2 regions of the Halomonas sp. AOP22-C1-8 genome follow, and region 2 is predicted to be linked to the other one. Evidence: predicted binding sites of a transcription regulator. Region 2 holds the regulator's gene; the other holds the start of a gene.
What was found. The regulator FliA, encoded in region 2, starts transcription of late flagellar genes. The targets are predictions, from matches to a motif close to CTAAAGTTNNNNNNNNNNCNGCCGATA.
Positions count from the first base shown of each region.

Region 1 (11,868 bases), on a different contig from region 2:
AAACAATTCTTCCCTCCTCTGTTTTTCTGAACTTCATCATCTACATTGTGTTGCAGGAAGTGCAAATAGCCATTGGCCCCACACTAACCGCCTTGGCCATTACTGCCATCTTGGCTTATCTGAACCTCGGCGGCCTTTTCGTGGGAATGCTATGCGGTTGCGTGTCGTATTACTTATTGACGGCATGGTGATGACTGTACGCCTATTCTTATGACACTCTGCAGTGCAATAGTCTTCCTAGCGGATGTTTCGTGACCGGCTCGTTTATTGATATTGCGGGTGGTCGGTAGTTTGTCTTAAGCGAGTAGAGGTTTTTTCAATCGCCAACTCGACGTTACTGTCGTAAAAGCCTTCAAGAGAGCGCTTCATGGGTATAATGCGCCCCATCGCCAATTGCCGTAGTGTGGGCGCGCATATCGGGTCGTATCGGCGAGTTTATCAGTCGATTCTCATTTTACTGTTGAAGGTAGCTGACGTGATCAATACCAAAATTTACAAGGCCGTTTATGAGTTGGCTGAAAAACTGATGAAGGCGGCTGAGAAGGAAGATCGAGAAGCGTTTGATTCGCTTTATGCAGAGCTGGGCGCTATTTGTATCGAGCATGAAAATACGGATAAGGATCATCCAGAGCAGTGGGAAACGTTGGCGGATTTTACCGAAGAGCTGGATGACGCACTGGTGATGTATGAAAAGGCGCTTCACAAAGCCGAGGTCGCCAATTCTAAAGACCACCTGTCGTCTATCGGTTTTTCAATGGCGACCCTGCAGGTTGAGTTGGGCCAGGAAGAGGCTGCTATTCAACATCTGCAAAATGCCAAAATCAGCGCCAACAAGATTGAAGATAAAGATTTGAAAGCAGAAATTGATGAGCTGCTTGAAAAACTGACAGCGAAATAGCGGGCTTTGTTGTTACCATGATGATCTTGATAAATGCACATCCAACGGGATTGTGCTGGGTTTTCCTAAGACCAGGAGCTGTCGTTTGACCAATAATGATATTTTTCGCCGTATCCGGTACTGCTTTGATTTAAAAGATACTGCCGTATTGAAAGTTTTCGCGCTGGCAGAGTTCACTGTATCTGAGGAGCAGGTGTCCGGGTGGCTGAAAAAGGAGGAAGACGAAAAATTCCTCAAGATGAGAGACCGCGAGTTGGCCGCGTTTCTTAACGGATTTATTAGCTATAAGCGTGGGAAGCGCGACGGCGAGCAGCCCGCGCCAGAAAGCAACTTGAACAACAATATGGTGTTCCAGAAGCTGCGCATTGCGCTGAATTTAAAAGCCGACGATATTTTAGCTATTTTTGAGCAGGCTGAGTTTCGGTTAAGCAACCATGAGTTAAGCGCTTTCTTTCGCAAGCCTACCCATAAAAATTATCGCGAGTGTAAAGACCAGGTGTTGCGTAATTTTTTAATGGGCCTTCAGTTCCAGCAACGCCCTGAATCCAAGGGTTCAGAAGAAGTCTGAGGTTGTCACGCCGCTGCGATTTACAGGGATTCAGAAGTAAAAAATGGCCATTCAATGCGAATGGCCATTTGCTTTTAAGCGTTTTCAAACAGAACCTAACGCTTTAGCAGGTTGGTTTTGGCCAGATCAATTACTTCGTGCATGCTGCCATCCATGACGGCACGTAGCCCCCAGAGGCTAAACCCTTTGACTTGCTCCATGCCGATGGTAGGCGGCAGTACCAGCTCTTGTTTGGCTGTCACTACATCCAGTAGGGCGGGGCCATCGTGGGCTAATACGCTATCGATGGCGTCGGCCAGCTCGTCAGGGTTTTCAACACGGCGGGCATAAATGCCCATTGCGCTTGCGACGGCAGCAAAGTCGGGATTATCCAGGTCTACGCCCGTGTTAATGAAACCGGCTGCTTTCATTTCAAGCGCGACGAAGCCGAGCACCCCATTATTAAAGATGACGATTTTGATCGGGATGTTGTGCTGTTTGAGTGACAGTAAATCGCCCATCAGCATTGAAAGGCCACCGTCACCGGAGAACGTAATAACTTGCCGACCCGGCTGCGCGTACTGAATGCCAATCGCCTGAGGCATGGCGTTAGCCATCGAGCCATGCGAGAACGAGCCGATAAGACGACGTTGGCCGTTCATTTTAAGGTAGCGTGCCGACCAGACCGTGCACGTTCCTACATCGGCAGTAAAAATCGCATCCTCATTGGCTTTTTCGCTCAACAAGCGCGCAAGGTACTGTGGGTGTATAGGCGAGTGGCCTGAGTGATTCTGCGCCTGTTTGTCCAGGCCTTCGCGCGCCTTAACATAGTGGGCCAGCGCTGCATCCAGAAAGTGCCGGTCACTGCGCGTATTAAGCTCTGGCAGAATGGCTTCAATGGTTAACCCGATATCGCCGACCACGCCCAATGCCAGCTTGGCACGCCTGCCCAGGTTTTCAGGGCGAATATCGACCTGCACGACGTTGGTCTTTTGCGGTAAAAACTGTTTATACGGAAAATCCGTGCCCAGCATCAGCAGCAGGTCGCACTCCTGCATGGCCGCGTAACCTGATGAGAACCCGATGAAGCCGGTCATGCCAGCATCATAGGGGTTGTCATATTCGACATGCTCTTTGCCGCCGAGTGCGTGCACGATGGGACTTTTAAGCGCATCGGCCAATTGCATTAGCTGGGCGTGTGAACCGGCACAGCCCCGGCCAACGAAGAGCGTGATGCGCTCTGCATCATTGAGCAGTTTGGCGAGTGCTTCCACTTCGGTTTTGGCGGGCACCACGCGTGGCGTGGGTGGTAATAAGCCATGGCGCGGCGTTACCGTTTTAATCGGTGAGGCGCGTAGCGCAACATCGCCAGGCAGCACCACGACCGCAACGCCACGCTGCCCAACGGCGGCACGAATGGCATTGTCCAGCACATAAGGTAATTGGCTGGCGTCGGAGACCAGCTCACAGTAGTGGCTGCATTCACGAAACAGTTCTTGGGGGTGGGTTTCCTGAAAATAGCCGCCGCCGATCTCTGACGAGGGAATATGCGCGGCAATGGCCAGCACCGGCGTGCGCGTGCGGTGGGCATCGAACAAACCGTTGATAAGGTGCAGGTTGCCGGGGCCGCAAGAGCCTGCACAAACGGCCAGGCTACCGGTTAGTTGTGATTCGCCGCTGGCCGCGAATGCGGCAACTTCCTCATGCCGCAGGCCCACCCATTCGATGTTGGGCCGCTCACGTATGGCCTCAGTGAGGCCGTTGAGGCTGTCGCCGACAACGCCATAGATCCGCTTGACACCACTTTCCACCAGCGTTTCGATCACTAAATCAGATACGTTTTTGATAGACATGAGAGACCTCAAACAAAGTCCAGGTTTAACGTTGCGGCTGTTTGCTTGCGCGTGTCGTAGCAGGCCTCTTTATCCGTTTTAAGGTCGACGCCGTAGGTGGGAATGATCGTCTTGAGTTGGGGGAGCCAGCCATCATTGGTTAGCTTATCGGCAAAGCATTTCTCCAATACCTCTAGCGCGATAAAGGCCGCCGTTGATGCGCCAGGTGAAGCGCCTAGTAACGCTGCGAGGGAGTGATTGGATGAGGCGATTAGCTCGGTGCCAAACTCCAAAACACCGGCTTTTTCATGGCTGGGTTTAATGATTTGCACGCGCTGACCCGCCACGGCGTGGGTCCAATCGTGATGGCGTGCCATTGGGTAGTATTGGCGCAGCATCTCAAATTGGTGGCTCTTGCTCTGCAGTACCTGGGAGACAAGATACTCCGTTAGTTGCCAGTTATCCTTTGCAACATCAAGCATGGGAAGCACATTATCGGGCCGTACCGAACGGAACATATCCGTAAGAGAGCCTTGCTTGAGAAAGCGAGATGAAAAACCGGCGTAAGGGCCGAAGAGCAGCGATTTTTTATCACCAATAATGCGTGTGTCCAGGTGGGGGACTGACATGGGGGGCGAGCCATGGGCTGCCTTGCCGTACACCTTGGCGTGATGGCGTTCACTAATGCTGTCTATATCGCAGCGTAACCAAATACCGCTGACGGGGAAGCCGCCGTAGCCATGCCCTTCAGGAATGCCGGATTTTTGCAGCAGTTCAATAGCGCCGCCACCTGCACCAATAAAGACAAACTCGGCCTGAATGCTCCCTTTCTGCTTGCTATGCGAATCGTGCATTTCCACGCGCCAAGTGCCGTCATTCTGTCGCGCAATGTCCTGCACGTGCTTTAAGTAGTGGATTTCAAATCCTGATTGCTGCGCCAAATGGCCGAACAGCAGGTGAGTAAGCGCACCGTAGTCGACATCAGACCCTGATACGATGCGCGTCGCCGCGACGGGCTCGCCATCGCTGCGTCCTTCCATGATGAGCGGAGTCCACTGCTCAATCTGCGCGGGGTCTTCGCTATATTCCATCCCGGGATAGCAGTGGTGCGATGACATCTGTTTAAAGCGCTGGCGTAGATAGTTGACGTTATCCTCGCCCCAGACAAAGCTCATGTGCGGGCAGGGATTAATAAATGCTTGTGGGTTGGGAATGGCCCCTTTTTTGACCAGATAGGTCCAGAGTTGGCGTGAAATATCGAACTCTGTGTTGACCTCCAGCGCCTTGCTGATATCAACCGTGCCGTCTGAGCGAGCAGGGGTGTAGTTCATTTCGCAGTTGGCGGCATGCCCGGTACCTGCGTTATTCCAACCATTGGAGCTTTCCTGGGCGCAATCTTTCAGTGTTTCCAGTACCACAATCTTGAGTGAAGGTTCTAGCTCTTTGAGAAGAGTTGCCAGTGTGGCACTCATGATGCCCGCGCCGATCATTACAATATCAGCCCGCTCGGGAATCTGTGTTGATGTAGGCATGAACGTTCTCCGCTTATGAACTCAACACTTACTTGATGCGCTGATAAAGGGAAGATCGATATCCTGAGCCACTATGGCATACACGCGTCGCCAGGGTTGGTTATCGATTAGATGCCAGCGGTGGCCGCCGCCTGTGGTGTCTTCCGCCAATAAAATGTCGCCGGGGTGCAGCGTGAATGAGTCGCCCGTGCGCGTCTCGAAAGTGAGTGTGCCGCTGAGCGTTAAGACGAATTGACGGTTGGGAGCGTCATGCCAACTAAAGCTACCGCCTTCGCTTGTTTCGCGAAAGGAGATGCTGGTCGTTTCGATGACATCGCTGAGCGAGTCGTGGCGCTCGCCTTTGGGAAGATCAATCCAGCCTTCTTCAAAACACGATTGATGATTACTGCCTGTCCATAACCTTACACATCGGAACATTACTGACTCCTGATTGTGAGTAGTGACAAAACGTGATGAAAAATAGAGCAATCATCTGAGTGTAAATACTAGTTCGGATTTTGTGAAATAAGATGCGTGACCAAAGCTAAATTTATGCTTAAGGTGAAGTGGATTTGATAATTTAAATATGGGCATGGGCTGGGGACTCCATGCCGCTATTCTTTTTATAAAAAAGGGATTGGCGCTTTTCTTGTTAGCCGCCAATTATCTCTGGCAGGCTCTATAACGTTTGTAAATAAAAGGAAACCACCATGGGAATCAAAAAAAAATTAACGCTAGCGGCAAGCATGTGTGCCTTGTTCGTGGCCATCACAGCGGATGCATGCACGCGCGCGGTATATCAGGGCCCTGATGACATGATTATCACGGCGCGCTCCATGGACTGGAGGGACGAAATACATCCGAACCTATGGTTGTTTCCAAAGGGAATGGAGCGTGATGGTGCGGCTGGACCCAACTCCGTCACTTGGACATCCCAGTATGGAAGTGTCGTTACCAGCGCGTTTGATATCGCAAGCACCGATGGCATGAACGAAAAAGGCTTGGTGGCTAACCTGCTATGGCTTGCTGAGGCAGAGTATCCTGACTTTGGGCCGGATGACCAGGGGCTTTCCGTGGCTGCATGGGTCCAGTATGTTTTGGACAATTTTGCGACCGTTGATGAGGCGGTGGAGGCGCTGCGCGATGAGCCTTTTGTGGTCGTCTCTGCTGAAATACCGGGCACCGCTCGATTTGCTACTCTGCATCTGTCAATTTCAGATGCCAAGGGTGATAACGCAATATTTGAGTATATCGACGGTAAGCTCACTATTCATCACGATATGTCATACAACGTGGTGACAAACTCGCCCACCTTCGAGCAGCAACTTTCGCTGGACGACTACTGGAGACAGATCGGTGGCTTGGTCATGCTGCCTGGCACAAACCGTGCCGCGGATCGATTTGTCAGAGCGTCGTTCTACATGGATGCCATCCCTAAAACGAGCGATACAAGAGTCGCTGTTGGCAGTGCCTTTAGCGTGATTCGCAATGCGTCTGTTCCTTTCGGCATCTCATCAGCAGAGGAGCCGAATATTTCTTCCACCAGGTGGAGAGCGGTATCTGATCAGAAACACCTTGTTTATTATTTCGAGACGGCACTTACGCCTAACACGTTTTGGGTGGATATGAAGGATGCCGACTTTACTGAGGGCGCGCCTGTTCGCAAACTCGGCCTCGAGAATAACAGTATTTATGCAGGCAATACGGTCAACGCGTTTGAGGACGCCGAGCCCTTTGAGTTTGCTGGCCTGTAAGGTGCGCTAAGGGCAGTTTTTTTGCTAGTTAGCTCATGAAATAGCCCTCTGTGTCGCGGTTGGCACAGGGGGCTTTCTCTTACTTAATAAAGCCAAGGAATAGAAAAAAACTACCGTTAGCTTGTTCGATTATTGTGATTAATACTAAAGTAATGGCGACTGGTACCGATATTAAATTAAGCACACCTATTTACTGATCGCTGCCCAGAGTTATCCATGCCAAAAATCGTGATCTGTTTCATTACGACCCTGCTACTGCTGGCACCTTATGCTCAAGCGAATACCGATGCGGCTGAGGCCGCGGCGCTGGCATGGCTTGATGCAATCGATAGTGGTGAGTATGAGCTGGCTTGGGAGGAGTCATCACCGCTACTGAAGAGTCCGCTTTCACCCAGTATGCTGGAGCGGACCATTAGCGCAGCGCGCCGTGACTTCGGGTCGGTGGAATCAAGACGCCGCACACGCGTCATCACGCAAACCTCTATGCCCGGTGCTCCCAAAAATGATTATAAAAAGTTCACCTATCAAACGCGTTTTGCCAACAAGTCTGATATTACCGAAACCATTACACCGCACTTTGAAGACGGCGTTTGGAAAGTAAGTGGATACTATGTGTACTGATCAGCAACAAGTGGATTGACCCGTTGCTATAACCGTGGGGTGTTGAATCTTCACGCAGACAAAAATGGCGTTCCCCGACGTGTTGTTCCACGGCGTGATGGCTTCAAAGTTGTGCTCGAATACGTGCACTTCAAAGTAGGGCTTAAGCAGCGTAATTAGCTCGGCAAAACTAACCGCGACCATGGGGTGTTCGCCGTTCCATACTTGGGTATCGCACGCGTTGGTTTTTGCAATACTAAGTTTGAGGGCCTGTTTTTCACCGCTGCCGCTGTAATGCCACCCGGAACGAAACGTGAAGGCATCGTCAGCTTTTTTAACGGTGTGGCTCACAAATAGATTGTTATCGATTTTATCTTTATCGACTGCGTTGAAGCAGAAAACCCCGCCACTCATTAAGGCGCTGTGCGCACTTTCAATACACGCTTTGAGCTTTTCAATTCCGTCGCTGTAGTGAATTGAATATAAAAAACAGGTAATCAAATCCTGCGGGTCGCTTACCTGGAAGTTGCCCATGTCCTGACACGTAAACTGAGCCTCAGGGCAACGTGTGGCGGCAATATCCAGCATGGGCTGGTTAATATCCAGCCCGCTGCTCACGTAGCCATTATCAATAAAATGGCGAACATGGGGTCCGGTACCACACGCTACATCGAGGTGAAGGTTGCCACCGTTACCAAAAATTTGATGAAGCCTTTGCACGGCGTTGCTTTGCGCCCGGTAGTCGATGTCTTCGCACATCACATCGTAATAGCCAGAAAGATCGGTATAGAGTGCGTTAAAAGACATGGCAGCCTGGATAGCTTGGGATTGAGGGTGGCGCATAGTAAACGAGTGGGACGGCTTTTAGAAGCCAGCAGTGCGGAAGGGGATTTTGATTAAGACATCGCAGGCCGTTGCACAGGCTTGCGATGTCTTTTTCGGTTTATAGCGAGATGTCAGGCACAAACTGCATGCTTACCGCCACCCGGTTCCAACTATTAATGGCCAGAATCACCGTAGTTAGCTCAAGAAGGTCCTGCTCACCAAAGGCGGCCAGAGCATTCTGGTAGGCGGTGTCGCTAACAGGCTGCTGGCTGATTAACGTAAGCGCTTCGGCCCACTCAAGGGCTGCACGTTCCTGTTCATTGAAGCAGGGGGCTTCCCGCCAGGCAGGCAGTACATCCAGCCTCACCTGATGCTCGCCGTCGTCTCGGGCTTCCTGAGTATGCATATGCTGGCAGAAGCAGCACTGGTTGATCTGGGAAACGCGTAGCTGAACGAGGTGGATGATGGCAGGCGTTACCGCGCTATTAGCCGCTACTTCGCCCAGAGGCACCAAATGTTTAGCAAGGCGAGGGGTTAGCTTGTAAACGACTTGTCGAGAAATACGCTGAGACATGGCAGTGACCTCGTTGATTGGTGAGGTCTCAGCATATAAAGGTGTGCGTACTAGGCCTTGTAAATTTGCGACAACTTGCGCTGGCGGTAAGAGGCGGGTGTTTCGTTGGTAAAAGATTGGAAGGCGTGGGTAAAGTGCGGCTGATCATAGTAGCCACAGTGGAGCGCTATTTCTGATAGCGGCAGGTCAGCTTCAAGTAAGCACCGTCGCGCTCGGTGGAGGCGAGCATACGTCACCAATGTGCCTGGCGAGACACCGACTTCATGTTTTAATCGACGTTCCAGGGTGCGTCGTGTTAACCCAACATTGGCAGCTAACTGCTCAGGTGGGAACTGTAACTGGTTAATAACCTGGATAATTCCTGGTACGGGGCTTTTGCTCATTAGTCGACTTTTGAGTAAACCCAGAAGCCATGTTTCAAGCAGGGCTAATCCTTTGGGTGCATCAAGCTGATAAAGGCGCTCCACCACCGGCATTAAACTGCTCATCCAGGAAGGTTTTATGTCATCGCCCAAGCAAAGATGCGCGTCTATACACTGTTCCGGGGCTAAGCCCAGGAGGCTATACATACTGGCCGGTTTAAACCGAATGCCCATACGGGGGATGGACGTATCAAACGTCTCAAGCAACATGTGTCTGTTAAAGCAGAGTGTGACGATGGGGCGAGAGCTTCCAAGGTGGATGATGAGGCTGGCGCCTGCGTCGGGGTAAAGCTTTTCTACGATGGGATGCGCAAGGGCGCTTTGCCCGCCCATCGACCAAAGGCATTGCACCCATGTGCGAAGGTTGGTGTCGGGCAGGCGCTGCTGGAAATTCAAATGAACGGCGTTACCGGGCAGAATAAAGTGGGCCATGGCGACAACCTGCTTTGTTGATGAATGGGCTTCATCGCATAAGCTGTATTAAACTGCAAATACATAGGCTACGAAAGCACTGTTTGGGCAGTGAAGCTCTCAATACTCAAATCGGTATGAGTAGCTGAGAACGGCGCCATACGCTAGGCGACATGCTTTCCTGCCGTGACCAGATTCTGCGCAGCTGGCGCTCATCTCCAAACCCGGATTCAGCGGCAATGTGCGCGAGTGTCCAAGTGGTTTCGGTCATTAACGCCTTGGCGCGCTGGAGTCTCAGGCCCGCAATATAATCGCCTACCAACATGCCGGTGAGGTGTTTAAACCGCCGCCGAAAATGGCGTTCGCTCATGGCGGCCTGTGTGGCGAGCATTTCCGCACGCCAAGGCTGTGAGGGAGCCGCGCAAAGGGTGTCTTGCACCCGGTGAATTCGTTCATCCACGTGGTTGCGCCCTTCAAGCCAGGCGCCCAGCTGGGGCTCTTGTCCGCTGCGGCGAAGGTAAAGTACCATCTCACGCGCAACGCTTAAGGCCAACTGGTGACCGCATGTACGGGTAAGCCAATACAGCATGGTATCGACGCCGGTCGAGATGCCCGCGCTGGTTAAATAGTGCCCATCTTCGATAAAGATGCAGTCGCGCTGTACCTTGGCTAGGGGCGCTTTGGCGCGTAGCTGATCAAGCAGCGAGTGATGCGTGGTGCAACGTCGTCCATTCAATAGGCCCGTTTCAGCGAGCAGCAGCGTGCCTGAGCAAACCGTCATCAGCGTATCGGCATACTGGGCGTTGGCCCTGAGCCAGCCGACACACGTTTGCTGCGCCAATGGCTCAATGCTGTTGCGGTATTGCCCTGGAATAAGCAGTAAATGCTGATGCGTTAGCTGCTCAGGCAGCGTATCTATGCCGCTAAGCGATAGCGGCCCGAGCCATTGCAAGGCTGCCTCCGGGCCGATATAACGCACGTCAATCTCTATAGACAGGCGGCTTGCGCATTGCAATACCTGCAGCGGGCCAATCAAGTCGAGCGGTACTTGCCCCGGCATCATCAATACCGCAATTCGTAATGGTTCATTCACACTTGCTTTGCCACTCATTGATGACATCCGTAGTGTTGATGATGCGCGCAAAGCGCTCTTCAAGAACCAGCTCTGTACGCGTTTTGATATCTTCCGCTGACCAGGTAATACCCTGGCGCGTCATGGGGAAGGTTAAAGTGGCGTCACTGACGAAGTCGACGCTAAAACCAAGGTCTGATGCAACGCGTGCTGTGGTTTCGCAGCACTGCTCAGTGCGAATGCCGCTGATCACAAGATGAGTAATGCCGCGCTCGCGCAGCCAGCTTTCAAGTAGCGTATCGCTAAAGGCGTTATGCACACGCTTGTTAAACGTGACGGCCACCTCATCGTTAAAATTCTCTAGCGGACAAACCAGGCCGTTTGCGGGGTCAAATGCACCTTGGCTGCCGGGCTCTTCATGAAGTATCCGTACAACGGTAATCTGATGGGCCTTTGCCGCGTTTAACAGGGCGCGCTGGTTCGGGCGCCACGCTTTAGCAAGTGATTCTACCCAATAATCACGCGCAGGGAAGGAGGATTGTATGTCGATCATGAGTAGTGCGGTGTTCGAGCGTGACATGGTAAGCCTCAATAGTAGTGCAGAAAGGCTATAGCCTAATAGGGTTCAGGTACGCGAACGATGTGCTGATCGGTCAAAAACCGGACAATATCGGACATCATTGTTTTGATGAGTAAAAACCAATAATTAGCTATGGAGTCTACTGCTTCGCCTACGGTATGCTTTTTTGAACTGCTTTCAGCTCAAGAGAACTTCATGGCCCTTATCGCAACGACTCCAGAACCCCCGTATTACGCCGTTATTTTCACCTCTGTGCGCACGGGTATTGAAGATGGCTATGATGACATGGCGGAGCGTATGGTTGAGTTAGCCATGCAGCAGCCAGGTTTTTTAGGCGTTGAATCGGCTCGAAATGAGGTGGGGGTTACGGTTTCCTACTGGTCTGACCTGGCCTCGATTAAAGCGTGGAAGGCGCATGCCGAACATAAAGAAGCACAGCGGCTTGGGCATCAGCAGTGGTATCAGCACTTTAAAACCCGAATTGCCAAGGTCGAGCGGGATTACGGTATCTAGCGGGTGCCACTTTCCTGGTCTTCTGCTTTATGTCGGCTACATCATCAAGCGCGTGAGTGCTTGTAGTCCCAGAGCAACCAACAGCACTATTACGCCCCCTATCAAGCTGGTGAACAACGCGTGGCGCTTCCATAGCAACAGCACTCGATTACCAAAGCGATAAACCAGCCAGGCTAAGCCATAGTAGCGAAGGCCACGAGCAATTAATGCCGCCAGCAAGAACAGCAAGCCTACGCTGTAGCCTACCAGGGAAGTGATCAGACAGCCCAATGTAGTGATGGTAGCCAAATAGCCATAGCATATTCTTTGAGCCGTTAATGCACTCGAAC
Region 1 covers NZ_JBQSYD010000039.1:13,649-25,516, forward strand. The annotation lists gene ACT3TY_RS16515 (hypothetical protein) at 1-191, shown strand, start outside; gene ACT3TY_RS16520 (tetratricopeptide repeat protein) at 476-898, shown strand; gene ACT3TY_RS16525 (YehS family protein) at 984-1,466, shown strand; gene poxB (ubiquinone-dependent pyruvate dehydrogenase) at 1,562-3,298, opposite strand; gene mqo (malate dehydrogenase (quinone)) at 3,307-4,809, opposite strand; gene ACT3TY_RS16540 (hypothetical protein) at 4,831-5,226, opposite strand; gene ACT3TY_RS16545 (linear amide C-N hydrolase) at 5,499-6,542, shown strand; gene ACT3TY_RS16550 (DUF4019 domain-containing protein) at 6,759-7,163, shown strand; gene ACT3TY_RS16555 (class I SAM-dependent DNA methyltransferase) at 7,164-7,949, opposite strand; gene ACT3TY_RS16560 (carboxymuconolactone decarboxylase family protein) at 8,086-8,541, opposite strand; gene ACT3TY_RS16565 (helix-turn-helix domain-containing protein) at 8,592-9,395, opposite strand; gene ACT3TY_RS16570 (GlxA family transcriptional regulator) at 9,502-10,485, opposite strand; gene ACT3TY_RS16575 (isochorismatase family protein) at 10,460-11,026, opposite strand; gene ACT3TY_RS16580 (antibiotic biosynthesis monooxygenase family protein) at 11,222-11,539, shown strand; gene ACT3TY_RS16585 (hypothetical protein) at 11,576-11,827, opposite strand.
Region 1: a site for FliA is predicted at 6,687-6,713, ahead of ACT3TY_RS16550 (DUF4019 domain-containing protein). Genes of this name have one in related genera too.

Region 2 (11,868 bases):
CACACCTTGCGTCAGCACCTGTTTCAAGGCACGCGCGGGCTTGGAACGGTCCAGGCTAATCGGTTTTAGCAGGCGCAATCCCCAGCCAAAAATCGGGATATGCAGAAGCTCCTGCTTAAGCACCGTGCATACCGGCGGCTTCATGACTTGAAGAAAAACCGTTTCCCACTCGCACTGATGGTTCGCCTGAATCACACAAGGCCCATCCGGAATACGCTCGCGCCCCTGAATATCGTAGCGAACCCCACAGGCTAGTTGAAACCAGGCCACTAAAAAGTGGTTATACAGGTTCAACAGCCGGTAGCGGCCTGCCAACGGTAAAAAAGGGGCGATGGGTAGAAACAGCACGCCAATAATCAGCATGGCAAGAAAGTACCCGGCATAAAACACCAGGCTACGAACCACATTGGTCAAACGGACTCTCCTGTACTAGCGTCTTGCTGGCCATCACGCGTTAAACACCAGGCATCCAGCATACGCCCCACCTCTAGCCGCCACGGCTTTTGATGCACACCAAAGACATCCAGCACCCGGCGACAATTTAAAACACGCCGCAGTTTTGCATCGTGATGATGATTAAGGGCCGTGACTTCGCCAAGCTCAATTTGCTCACCACGGCCTTCCAGATGCGTTGCCAACTGAGTACGCACCATGGAGCTAAACGTAAACACACTGACAGGTTCAGTGCCTGCCAAATGGTAGGCCCCCCACGCGTTGGCGCCACACGCCTGCTGCTGAAGCATGCCTACCAGTGCCATAGCGACCGCATCGGCTGACGTTGGGCAACACACGACATCTTCTGCGGCCCGCACACTTTGCCCTGTCACCAGGCTATCCAGCATTTCATTCAACCAGGCGTGGCTACCTTCAAGCGCAAACAAGGGACCCAGACGAATGATCAGATGGTGATGGTGCTCGGCCCGAATACGGTCACCCGTGGCAACCAGACGCCGCAAACACTCATCACGCGGAGTAGGTACTACGTGCTCGTCGATAGGCTCATCAAAGCCATCCTCATAGAGCTGGTCTGAAACACACCACACCAGCGGCACCGACTGCGCAAGACATGCCTCCAGGCAGCTGTCAACCGCGTCGGCATGTGCGCCTACCTCGGCGGGTGTCATGTTCAGCGGCTGCGCCAGCGCTGGAATAACCACCGCATCCGGGGCAATCTCGTGTAACTGCGCCGCCGTTATGGTGGTGTCCTGCTCAATCACCAGCTCCATATCCGCACGACGGCTTACTTCCCGGGCCAGTGCCAAACTTAAGCAGTGCCCGGAATTCAGTATTAGCAGTTTCAAGACAGACCCCTTCTATCAACGAACATAGCGTAATGGGCTTGATCAGCCGCTTTAGAACGGGATTTCGTCGTCGAAATCGTCAAAGCTACCCGGATCAGGCGCGCCATAGTTGCTGTTCTGTTGGCCTTGCTGAGGGGCAGCATTTCCCTGGTGAGCGGGCTGGGCCTGCTGGGGCGCAGGTTGGGGGCGAGGAGCCTGCTGACCACCCTGCTGAGGATTGCCCTGGCCCTGGTTGCCCGGGTTGTTATTGCCATACCCTTGGCCGCCAAAGTTATTGCCCTGTGGAGCACCACCTTGCTGGGGATATCCCCCTTGAGGCGCCGCGCCTTGAGCCATGCCGCCCTGGTTACCAGGGTAATTATTCTGCGATGCACCGCCACCCTGGAAGTCGCCGGAACGGCCATCCAGCATCTGCATATCGTTGGCAACGATTTCAGTGCTGTAACGATCCTGGCCGTTTTGATCCTGCCATTTACGGGTTTGCAAGCGCCCTTCGATATAGACCTTGGAGCCTTTTTTCAAATACTGCTGGGCAATTTCAGCCGTCTTATTAAACAGCACGATCCGGTGCCACTCAGTACGCTCCTGGCGCTGGCCGCTTTGGCGGTCCATCCACGTATCAGAGGTGGCCAGATTCAAGTTGGCCACTGCCGTACCGCTGGGCGTAAAGCGCACCTCAGGATCTTGCCCGAGGTTACCGATCAGAATCACTTTGTTGATACCGCGAGCCATAAGGCGCTCCTTCCATTGTGTTACGTATAGATAAACATCGACACGATCATGCCTACACTGCCGATACCACTGATTATTGCCTGCGGCTGGCAGCCAGCCGCATTAGGATTTGGGGGGAATCAGCCTGGCCAGTGCCGCCCTATCAAGCTGCTGACGATTCACTTTTAAATAGACCAGATGTTCTTCGGGCACCAGCATGACATCTTCGACGCCCACAACCTCTGCCAGCCGCTCCATCAATACATCCAGCGTATCTGGCGGCGCGTCATTTAAGTCCACCACCTCGCTGGAGAGCGGCGGTGGTGAGGGCATTTTCCACATCGCAAGCCACCATAGCAGAGCCAGTGCTGCACAGCCGATAAAAACGGCATCAAGGCCCCACACATTCGCCAATAGTCCTCCCAGCGTACCGCCCAGAAAAGCCCCTAAAAACTGGCTTGTAGAGTACACGCCCATGGCGGTGCCTTTAGCGCCAGCGGGAGCAAGCTTACTGAGCATTGATGGCAGCGTCGCTTCCAGCAGATTAAAACCGGTAAAGAAAATAAACAGCCCAACAAACAGCCAGTGCCCATGAGAGAACGACGACCCAAGCCCGCCCAGGCTTACCGTAATGGCGCCAATAGCCAACAGGCATACGACTTTAATCTGCTGCTTTTTCTCGGCCACTATCATGAGCGGCACCATGGCAACAAATGAAAGCCCCATAATGCCCAGGTACGCCAAACCGTGATGCGCCAGCGGTATGCCGGCTTCCTGCAACCGAAAGGGCACCGCGACAAAAATAGCCATCAGCACCAGATGCAGTGTAAAAATCGACAGGTCCAGACGCCACAGATCAGGGCGCATAATCACACTTTTAACCTGCTGACGATCCATCCCCACATCACGGTGGCGCAGCCGCCGAGGAGCGGGCGGCACCCAGCGCCACAGAACGACTAGCCCTAAAAGGGTTAGCAGCGCGGTAAACCAGAACACGCCGGAAAGCCCCGCCCATGAGGCAAGCCAAGGGCCCACGACCATGGCAATACCAAACGAGATGCCAATCGACAGCCCGATGGTCGCCATTGCCGCCGTACGCACCTGTTCGCGCGTTTGGTCGGCAAGCAGTGCCATGATGGCCGCCGCCACCGCACCACCGCCCTGCAAGGCTCGCCCAATAATAACCCCTCCGATGGAGTCGGCCATCGCGGCCACCACACTGCCTATGGCGAAAACAAGCAGCCCAAAGGCGATAACCCGTTTACGCCCAATGCGGTCGGACAGCCAACCAAAGGGGATTTGCAGTATGGCCTGGGTAAGCCCATAAACACCTAATGCAAAGCCCACCAGCAAGGGTGTCGCCCCTTCAAGCGCGTCGGCATACAGCGCCAGCACCGGCAACACCATGAAAAGCCCCAACATACGAGACGCATAAAGCCCAGCCAAGCCGCTGATTGCACGACGCTCAGAGGCCATTAGCAGTGCGGAAACCTTGCGCATAATGCCCTTGTGTATGGTGGATAAGGTAATTTTCTCGGAGAACCCCCCATTCTAGCGGTTTGCAACCACGCTGGAAACGCCGTCCTGCGTTAACGGATAACAAAGCGTTTTTGCCGAGAGGGGGTGGCAAACGTATAATTACTTTTTTGCCGCGCGAGTCGAGGTGTTGATGGACAGCATTCTGGTCAGGGGTGCACGCACCCACAACCTCAAGCAGATCGATGTGGAACTGCCCCGCGACAAGCTGATTGTGATTACCGGCCTATCCGGTTCGGGAAAATCGTCGCTGGCGTTCGATACGCTGTATGCCGAAGGGCAGCGACGCTATGTAGAGTCGCTCTCTACCTATGCGCGCCAGTTCCTGTCGATGATGGAGAAACCCGATGTGGATCACATCGCGGGACTTTCGCCTGCAATCTCCATTGAGCAGAAATCCACCTCTCACAACCCGCGCTCAACCGTGGGTACCATCACCGAAATATACGACTATCTGCGCTTGCTGTTTGCCCGTGCGGGCACCCCGCGCTGCCCAGAACACGGCGAAGAGCTTGAAGCCCAAACCATTTCACAGATGGTCGACCAGGTAATGAATCTGGCCGAGGGCACCAAGCTGATGCTGTTGGCGCCTGTGGTTAAAGGCCGCAAGGGAGAACACTTGCAGCTGCTTGCCGAGCTTCGCGCTCAAGGGTTTGTGCGTGCGTTAATCGACGGTCAAGTGCTGGAGCTTGACGATATCGCACCGCTGGATAAACGTAAAAAGCACGATATCAGCGTTGTGGTTGATCGTTTCAAAGTGCGCGACGATATCGCCCAGCGCCTGGCAGAATCTTTTGAGACGGCCATCAATCTCGCCGATGGCACCGCCATGATTCATTTTATGGACGGTGAGCAGGAAGACATGGCGTTTTCATCACGCTTTGCCTGCCCGGTCTGCGGCTATTCGCTGTCAGAACTTGAACCTCGCATGTTCTCGTTCAACAACCCTGCGGGAGCCTGCCCGAGCTGTGATGGTTTGGGCATACAGCAGTATTTCGACCCTGAAAAGCTGATTAGCCATCCTGAGCTCTCGTTAGCAGAAGGCGTCATTAAAGGCTGGGATCGGCGCAATATTTATTATTTCACTCAGTTACAAGCGCTCGCCAAGCACTATCAGTTTGAGCTGGAAACGCCCTGGAAAGATTTGGCGCGTCACGAACGTGACATCATTCTTAGCGGCAGCGGTGATGAACAGATTCCCTTTGCCTATGTAGGCGACCGGGGGCGCAAGGTCACTCGCGAGCATGCCTTTGAGGGTGTGCTGCCCAATATGCAGCGCCGTTATCGGGAAACCGAGTCCAACATGGTGCGCGAAGACCTGGCCAAGTACATCGCCCTGCAGCCCTGCGCCACGTGTCACGGTACGCGATTGCGCAAAGAGTCGCGTCATGTGTTTGTGGATGACCGTAATATCGCCGACGTAGTGCGCACACCGATTGGCGAGGCGCAGCGTTACTTTGCAACGCTTAGCCTGCCTGGCCGCAAAGGTGAAATTGCCGACAAAATTGTTCACGAGATCCAGGCCCGCCTGGAGTTTCTGGTTAACGTGGGGCTTGATTACCTGAACCTTGAGCGTAGCGCCGACACCCTTTCCGGCGGCGAAGCCCAGCGGATTCGCCTGGCAAGCCAGATTGGCGCGGGGTTGGTGGGTGTCATGTACATTCTTGATGAACCCTCCATTGGCTTGCACCAGCGCGACAACGACCGGCTATTAAAGACCCTGGAGCGCCTGCGCGACTTGGGCAACACCGTGATTGTGGTAGAGCATGACGAAGATGCCATTCGCGCCGCTGACCACGTATTGGACATTGGCCCAGGCGCCGGTGTGCACGGTGGCGAGATTGTCGCCCAGGGCACGCCTCAGGACGTTATGGACAACCCCAACTCGCTGACCGGCCAGTACTTAACCGGCACCCGCGAGATCAGCGTGCCGCCCTACCGTATTCCCGGCAACCCCGAAAAACAGCTGGTGCTACGCGGTGCCACTGGCAATAACCTGCAGGATGTAACGCTCAGCCTGCCACTGGGGCTGTTCATTGCAATTACCGGCGTATCCGGGTCGGGTAAATCCACACTGATCAACGGCACGCTAATGCCGATTGCCGCGCGGGAGCTGAATCGCGCAACAACCTTGACGGCTGCGCCTTACGAGAAAATCGAAGGGCTCGATCAGCTTGATAAAGTGATCGATATTGATCAAAGCCCAATTGGCCGCACACCACGCTCCAACCCCGCCACCTATACCGGCATTTTCACACCTATCCGTGAGCTGTTTGCCGGTACCCAGGAAGCTCGCTCGCGTGGCTACAAGCCAGGCCGCTTTAGCTTCAACGTTAAGGGCGGGCGCTGCGAGGCGTGCCAGGGCGAAGGCATGATTAAGGTCGAGATGCACTTTTTGCCGGATATCTATGTGCCGTGTGACGTTTGTAAAGGCAAGCGCTATAACCGCGAGACGTTGGATATCCACTACAAGGGTAAAACGATCCACGAAGTGTTGGAGATGACGGTTGAGGATGCGCTTGAGTTCTTTAGCCCGGTACCGGCGATCGCGCGCCGCCTGCAAACGTTACTGGATGTAGGGCTTTCCTACATCCGCTTGGGCCAGAGCGCCACCACACTGTCAGGTGGCGAGGCGCAGCGGGTCAAACTTGCTCGTGAGCTTGCCAAACGTGACACCGGCAAGACGCTGTATATCCTGGATGAACCTACAACCGGGCTTCATTTTGAAGATATTCGTCAGCTACTGACCGTATTGCATCGTTTGCGCGACCACGGCAATACCATCGTGGTCATCGAGCACAACCTGGATGTGATCAAGACGGCTGACTGGATTGTCGACCTGGGCCCGGAAGGCGGTTCCGGCGGCGGGCAAATCATCGCCGAAGGCACGCCGGAACAGATCGTCAAGCAGCACGTTTCACATACCGGACGCTTTCTCTCTCCGCTACTTGAACGCGGCAACCGCGCCGCTTCGTAATCGGGCGTTTCAGGGTGGGCATGCGCCCACCCTGAACGTGATTTTATGCCATAATTTAGCCGATTCGCCCCTGTATCAAGGTCATCGGGCAGTGCAGTGCGCGATTAATTGCTTATCGTCATTCGCCAAATAACTTGATATTTGTTAGGCAACACTCATGGAGATCAAGCTGTGAGCGAAGATCAAAGCTGCATTCTTCACCACTTCAGCCACTACTGCTCATTAAGCACGGCAGATAAAGCCCTGTTAGCGTCCCTGGAAGAGAGCCCTACGGATATCACAGCGGGCTCACTGCTATGGGAACTCGGTGATCCGGCTGGCGAATTTTGCACCTTGAAAAGTGGTTGGGCCTACTCCTATCGCCACCTTGAAAACGGTGATCGACAGATTCTGGAAATTTATTTGCCTGGCGATATTATTGGCCTGCGTGAGTTCGCGTTTTCGCAACGTCTGGAAAGTGTTCGCATGATTACCGATGGCGTAATCTGTCATTTTCCGCACAAACGCCTGCTTGACGTATTTCGTCAGTCGGTGCCACTAACCTCGGTGGTATTTGCGATCACCAGCCGTCACCAGGCACTGCTCACCGAACGACTAGTAACGCTTGCCCGACGCAGTGCTCGGCAAAAAACAGCGCACTTCCTGTACGAAATGTATTTGAGACTGCGCCAGACCAATAGCCATACCGACGGGCAGCTTCGACTCCCGCTCTCTCAAGAGCAGCTAGCTGACATTCTGGGCTTAAGCCCTGTACATGTTAGCCGCACCTTTAGCTTGCTGAGCGAAGAAGGTCTGGTATTTCGTGATCGTCACAACGTTACGATTCCTGATCTTCAAGCACTGGCGGCAGTCGGCGAGTTTGATGACTGTTATCTTAATGACGACGTTAGGCCATTATTCGAACTTTCTGCCTAGTGGCCATTACCACTACCATTACCACGTGCTGCCACGGGCGGTAGTGGTTTATAGAAAGCACCCGGCGCCTTTGCTGCGGGCAAACCCGTCATAAACGCTGGGCTTTTCTTACCCAACCTTGATGTGCTGACATGACACCCTATTCAACAGCCTTGGCAAGCGCCACCCTTCTACTTATTGCACCGTTAACACAGGCGGCGAACTTTAATATGGAGGACATACAGTCGCATGGCCAGTGGCAATCAATGGCGTTAACGCTGGGTAATGAGCACCACTTTCGCGCCGTTGAAACCCATAGTTATTCCGACGCGACACTCAGCCTGAATGCCACCCAAAACGTGTGTGATTTACCGTGGCTTGAAGTGCGTGTCACGCTGGAGGAGCAGCAAGGCGAAAGTAAAACCGTCAACCTGGTGCCGACCCGGCTGCGTATCGATGAGCAGCCCGCGGTCGATACCATGGCAGAATTCATCACCGAGCGAGGCGATAACGGCTTTTACGTACACTTTTATCTTGCTGATATGCAGACGCTAATGCACCAGATGGAACAAGGCGAGCAACTTTTCCTGGGGTTTGATCGAGGCGAACAGCCCCCCTGGTACATGACGTTTCAGCTTGAAGGCGCCGATCAAGCGATTGAGCGCATGCAAACGCTATGTGAAACCGCGTCGCCCTGAAAGTCGCTGGATTAAACGCGTCCCCAGCAATTGGGTTAACGTTACCGATTGGCGTGAGAGTCCCATCAGCGCGGCCAGATTTGTACTGGTCGCCTGGATGCGCCGACGATCGACATCAAGCACCAACAGGGCAGCATACGACTGCAGCAGAAGGGGATGCTTAGGCACAACCCCAGCCTTGAGCAGTCCACTCACCCTTCTGGCTGTTGTCGTAACAACAGTTCAACGCGCCGGTTAGCAGCTCGCCCTTCAGGTGTTGCGTTGCTTTCCATAGGTTGAGTATCCGCATAACCAACGGCCCGCATGCGAGAAATAGCGATGCCCTGACCTTCCAGATGGCGCATAACGGCAATCGCACGTCCGGCGGAAAGCTCCCAGTTGGAAGGGAACCGAGTGGTAGCAATAGGAAGATTGTCAGTGTGTCCTTCAACGGAAACCTGACCATCAAAGGCCGCTAACACATCAATAAGGCTTTCTATCACATCCTGGCCTAGAGAGGTTAGCACTGCCTCGCCACTGGGAAATAAAAGGCTATCATCAATGCGTAGCGTTACGCCCTCCTGGCCCTGCGATACGCTGACGCCGGGAATATCCAATGCCGCCATCTGGGGCTGCAACCCGCTATGGCGCGGGTGAATACCGGTGGCAAGCGTTGCCAAGGGCAGTGAGCTAATCACGCTGGCCATGGACGCTTCCTCACCCTCAAGTGCTTCATTACCACCGGGGGGAGCCAAAGCCAGCAACAAAACAAACAGCGTAATCAGCAGGGTGAGCACGTCCAGATAACTGGTCAGCCAGCTCTCATCGCTTTCACCCTGCCCGGCGGGAAGCTCCAGCGCATGGCGCGTATTGTTATCCAGCATCGCCTTAGCCCTTTGCCGTCGCGCTTGGTGTATCAGGCCGGGGCTTTATAGTGGCATCGCGAATCTCATCGTTATAGTTGGCGATAAATGAATTGAGCGTTTCCTCAATAAAAGAGGGCAGGCGGCGCTTGGTGATCAGTGAAATACCTTCCAGCACCATGTTCATGGTAATCAGGCGCTCTTCTGTACGTCGTTCTAGCTTCACCGCGATGGGTTTAAACACCAGATTCGCCAGCAAAATACCGTAGAAGGTGGTGAGCAGCGCCACCGCCATACGGGGGCCAATGACATCCAGGTCACCGGCATCCATGACTTCCAGCATATTAACCAATCCCACCAGCGTGCCAATCATGCCAAACGCTGGCGCATAGGTCGCCATGGTGCGAAAAATCTGGGCTTCTGCGTGCTCGCGAGCCTTGAGCCGGGCAATCCGCCAACGCAGCATGTCGAAGATCTCATCTTCTTTGGTATTGGCAATGACTAACTGAATACCGGTACGTAAAAACGGATTGCGCGTATGCTCCAACTCTTGTTCGACTGCACGCACATCGCCTTTAAACCATAGCCGGGACATGGCGACCAGCTCGTTGATATCGTCGCGTATATAGGTATTTTCACGCCGAAAGACAAGCCCTACCAAGCGTACAACGCGTAACACCTCTTTTAGCGGATAGCTTATAAAAGTAGCGGCCAGAGTACCGGTTATAACAATCGCCAGGCCCGGCAGATTGATAAAACTTTCAGGGGACTCCGCAGTAAAGAACAGCACGCTTACTAGCAGCAGCATACTGGCGAATATACCTATCAACGTGGACGGGTTCATCAACGGCTCCTCGCCGGTTATTGTGAGTTAACGTATCGGTTGTTTAGGCTGAATCATGCAACCGGGCACGCAGACGGCTAATGGCTTGGCTATGCAACTGAGACACACGCGACTCGGTCACGCCCAGCACGGCGCCCACTTCTTTTAAATTCAGCTCTTCCTGGTAATAAAGTGCCATGAGCAGTTTCTCGCGCTCTGGCAACGCCTCAATGGCAGCAACCAATGTTTGGCGCTGCTGCTCATCCAGCAGCTTTTCAAACGGCAAGTTGCTCACATCAAAACTTACCGGCTCACCACCATCGGCAACCAACTCTTCAAACGGCAATAGCTGACCGCTATTGGTGTCGTTGAGCAGCTGTTGGTAATCACCCAGCGGCATCTCAAGCGCCAAGGCAATTTCACTCTCTTCCGGCGAGCGCCCGAGCTGCTGCTCTAGCCGCCGGATCGCGTCGTCCACAGCGCGCGCAGCGCGGCGCACGCTGCGTGGCAACCAATCCCGCGTACGCAGTTCATCGACCATCGCCCCACGGATACGCTGGCTGGCAAACGTCGCAAAGCTGGCACCATGAGCGGCATCAAAACGGCCCAGTGCTTCTAAAAGCCCTACCGTGCCCGCCTGAATAAGATCATCAAGTTCAATACTGGCTGGCAACCTGACCTGCAGTGTTAAGGCATGACGTCTTACCAGTGGCATGTATTGTGTGAATAGCTCGCCTTGCTTGATTCTGCCTTGTGCTGTGTACATCTTTTTGCCTCGCGGCTATACAACTTTTACTGATAGTTCACAATGACTTGCAGACCCTGAACACGAACAGGCCGCTGTCCAGGCAGTAACTTAAAACGAAACTGCAAAGGAGCACTTACCTGCCTTCCCGCCAGCTCGGTGACCGTTCCGCGCCCTCCCGAGAGAGCCACACACTGCTCCGGATGGCATAGCCATGCGTTGATAGCGCTGCCCGGCGGCGCCTCAAGCTGCCAGTGTATCCGATCAATCACACGATTGTGCACCTGTACAGAATCGGGTGGCGTCATTGACTGGCTACGGGTTTCCCGGTCACTCATGGCCACCATCACGCCCGGCACCGAGGTGCTCCAGCTGCCCGCCGCCTGAGCGCTACCGATGAGACCTATCAACCCGCAAACACCCATCATCTTGAATAGCTTGCTTAACATGTCGAATATTTCCTTATCAGCGCGCCAGCACCAGAAGATCGATGGCCAAATAGTGGCTAGCGGCTTCACGCAAGTTTTCCAACAAGCCTTGGCGCGACAAAGAGGGCTCGTGCAGTGCCAATAATCGGCGCGGCCCGCCATTGTCACGCGCCTGGCGAAGTAGCCGGTACATCTCGGCAAATGCGTCCGCATCGCTGTTAACCCAGAGCGCCCAACGCGCATGCCGAGCACTTAGCTGAGCCAGATCAGGCGCATTAACGCTAACCGCCTGTATATCCCAATCGTCAGGTGATCCTGCCCAGTGACGGCCCAGCGCAGACCATTGAGCCAGGCGATGTTGAGCCTGTTTGACAGCCTGCGCGCCCTGCCCTGGCAAACCAATAATATACAAGGGCTTTTTAGGTCGCGAAGGGGCTTTCGCAACCGGCTGCTCGTCAATCGTGGGGGTGGGCGAAACAGCACCTGGCGCGGGCGCAGGCGCTTCGCTCATCACCTCCATATCACTTGCCAACGGCGCATCAGGCTGGCTGGGTGCCTGCTTCTGACGCTGGCTGTCGGCCCATTGGCGCAAGCCCGCCGCCTGATCCTGACTCATACATTCACCTCTCGGCTAACGCTGCCCAATTGGCGAATGGCGTCGCGCGCCATAAAGGCGTACATCAACGCATCCAGCATGGCCGTATCGCGGCGTTTTCGGCGCGTGCCCAACAGGCTGAGTAGATCGCTACGCAGACTGGACGCCTCATCATCATCCGCGTTATCCAAATGCCCGACCACTGACGCGACGCCGCTGGCTAACAGTAGACGTACTTCTGGATCCACGTCCCCGCTATCGGCCTCTTTAAACTGCTGCAACGCGCGTTTGGTGAGCGCTGCCAGGCCCTCACTTTGC
Region 2 covers NZ_JBQSYD010000010.1:54,991-66,858, forward strand. The annotation lists gene ACT3TY_RS07475 (lysophospholipid acyltransferase family protein) at 1-414, opposite strand, end outside; gene ACT3TY_RS07480 (sugar nucleotide-binding protein) at 411-1,301, opposite strand; gene ACT3TY_RS07485 (single-stranded DNA-binding protein) at 1,353-2,033, opposite strand; gene ACT3TY_RS07490 (MFS transporter) at 2,136-3,512, opposite strand; gene uvrA (excinuclease ABC subunit UvrA) at 3,682-6,525, shown strand; gene ACT3TY_RS07500 (Crp/Fnr family transcriptional regulator) at 6,697-7,440, shown strand; gene ACT3TY_RS07505 (hypothetical protein) at 7,572-8,117, shown strand; gene ACT3TY_RS07510 (hypothetical protein) at 8,094-8,285, opposite strand; gene ACT3TY_RS07515 (OmpA/MotB family protein) at 8,309-8,980, opposite strand; gene ACT3TY_RS07520 (motility protein A) at 8,985-9,803, opposite strand; gene ACT3TY_RS07525 (RNA polymerase sigma factor FliA) at 9,847-10,548, opposite strand; gene ACT3TY_RS07530 (flagellar protein FlhE) at 10,575-10,976, opposite strand; gene ACT3TY_RS07535 (hypothetical protein) at 10,993-11,571, opposite strand; gene flhF (flagellar biosynthesis protein FlhF) at 11,568-11,868, opposite strand, start outside.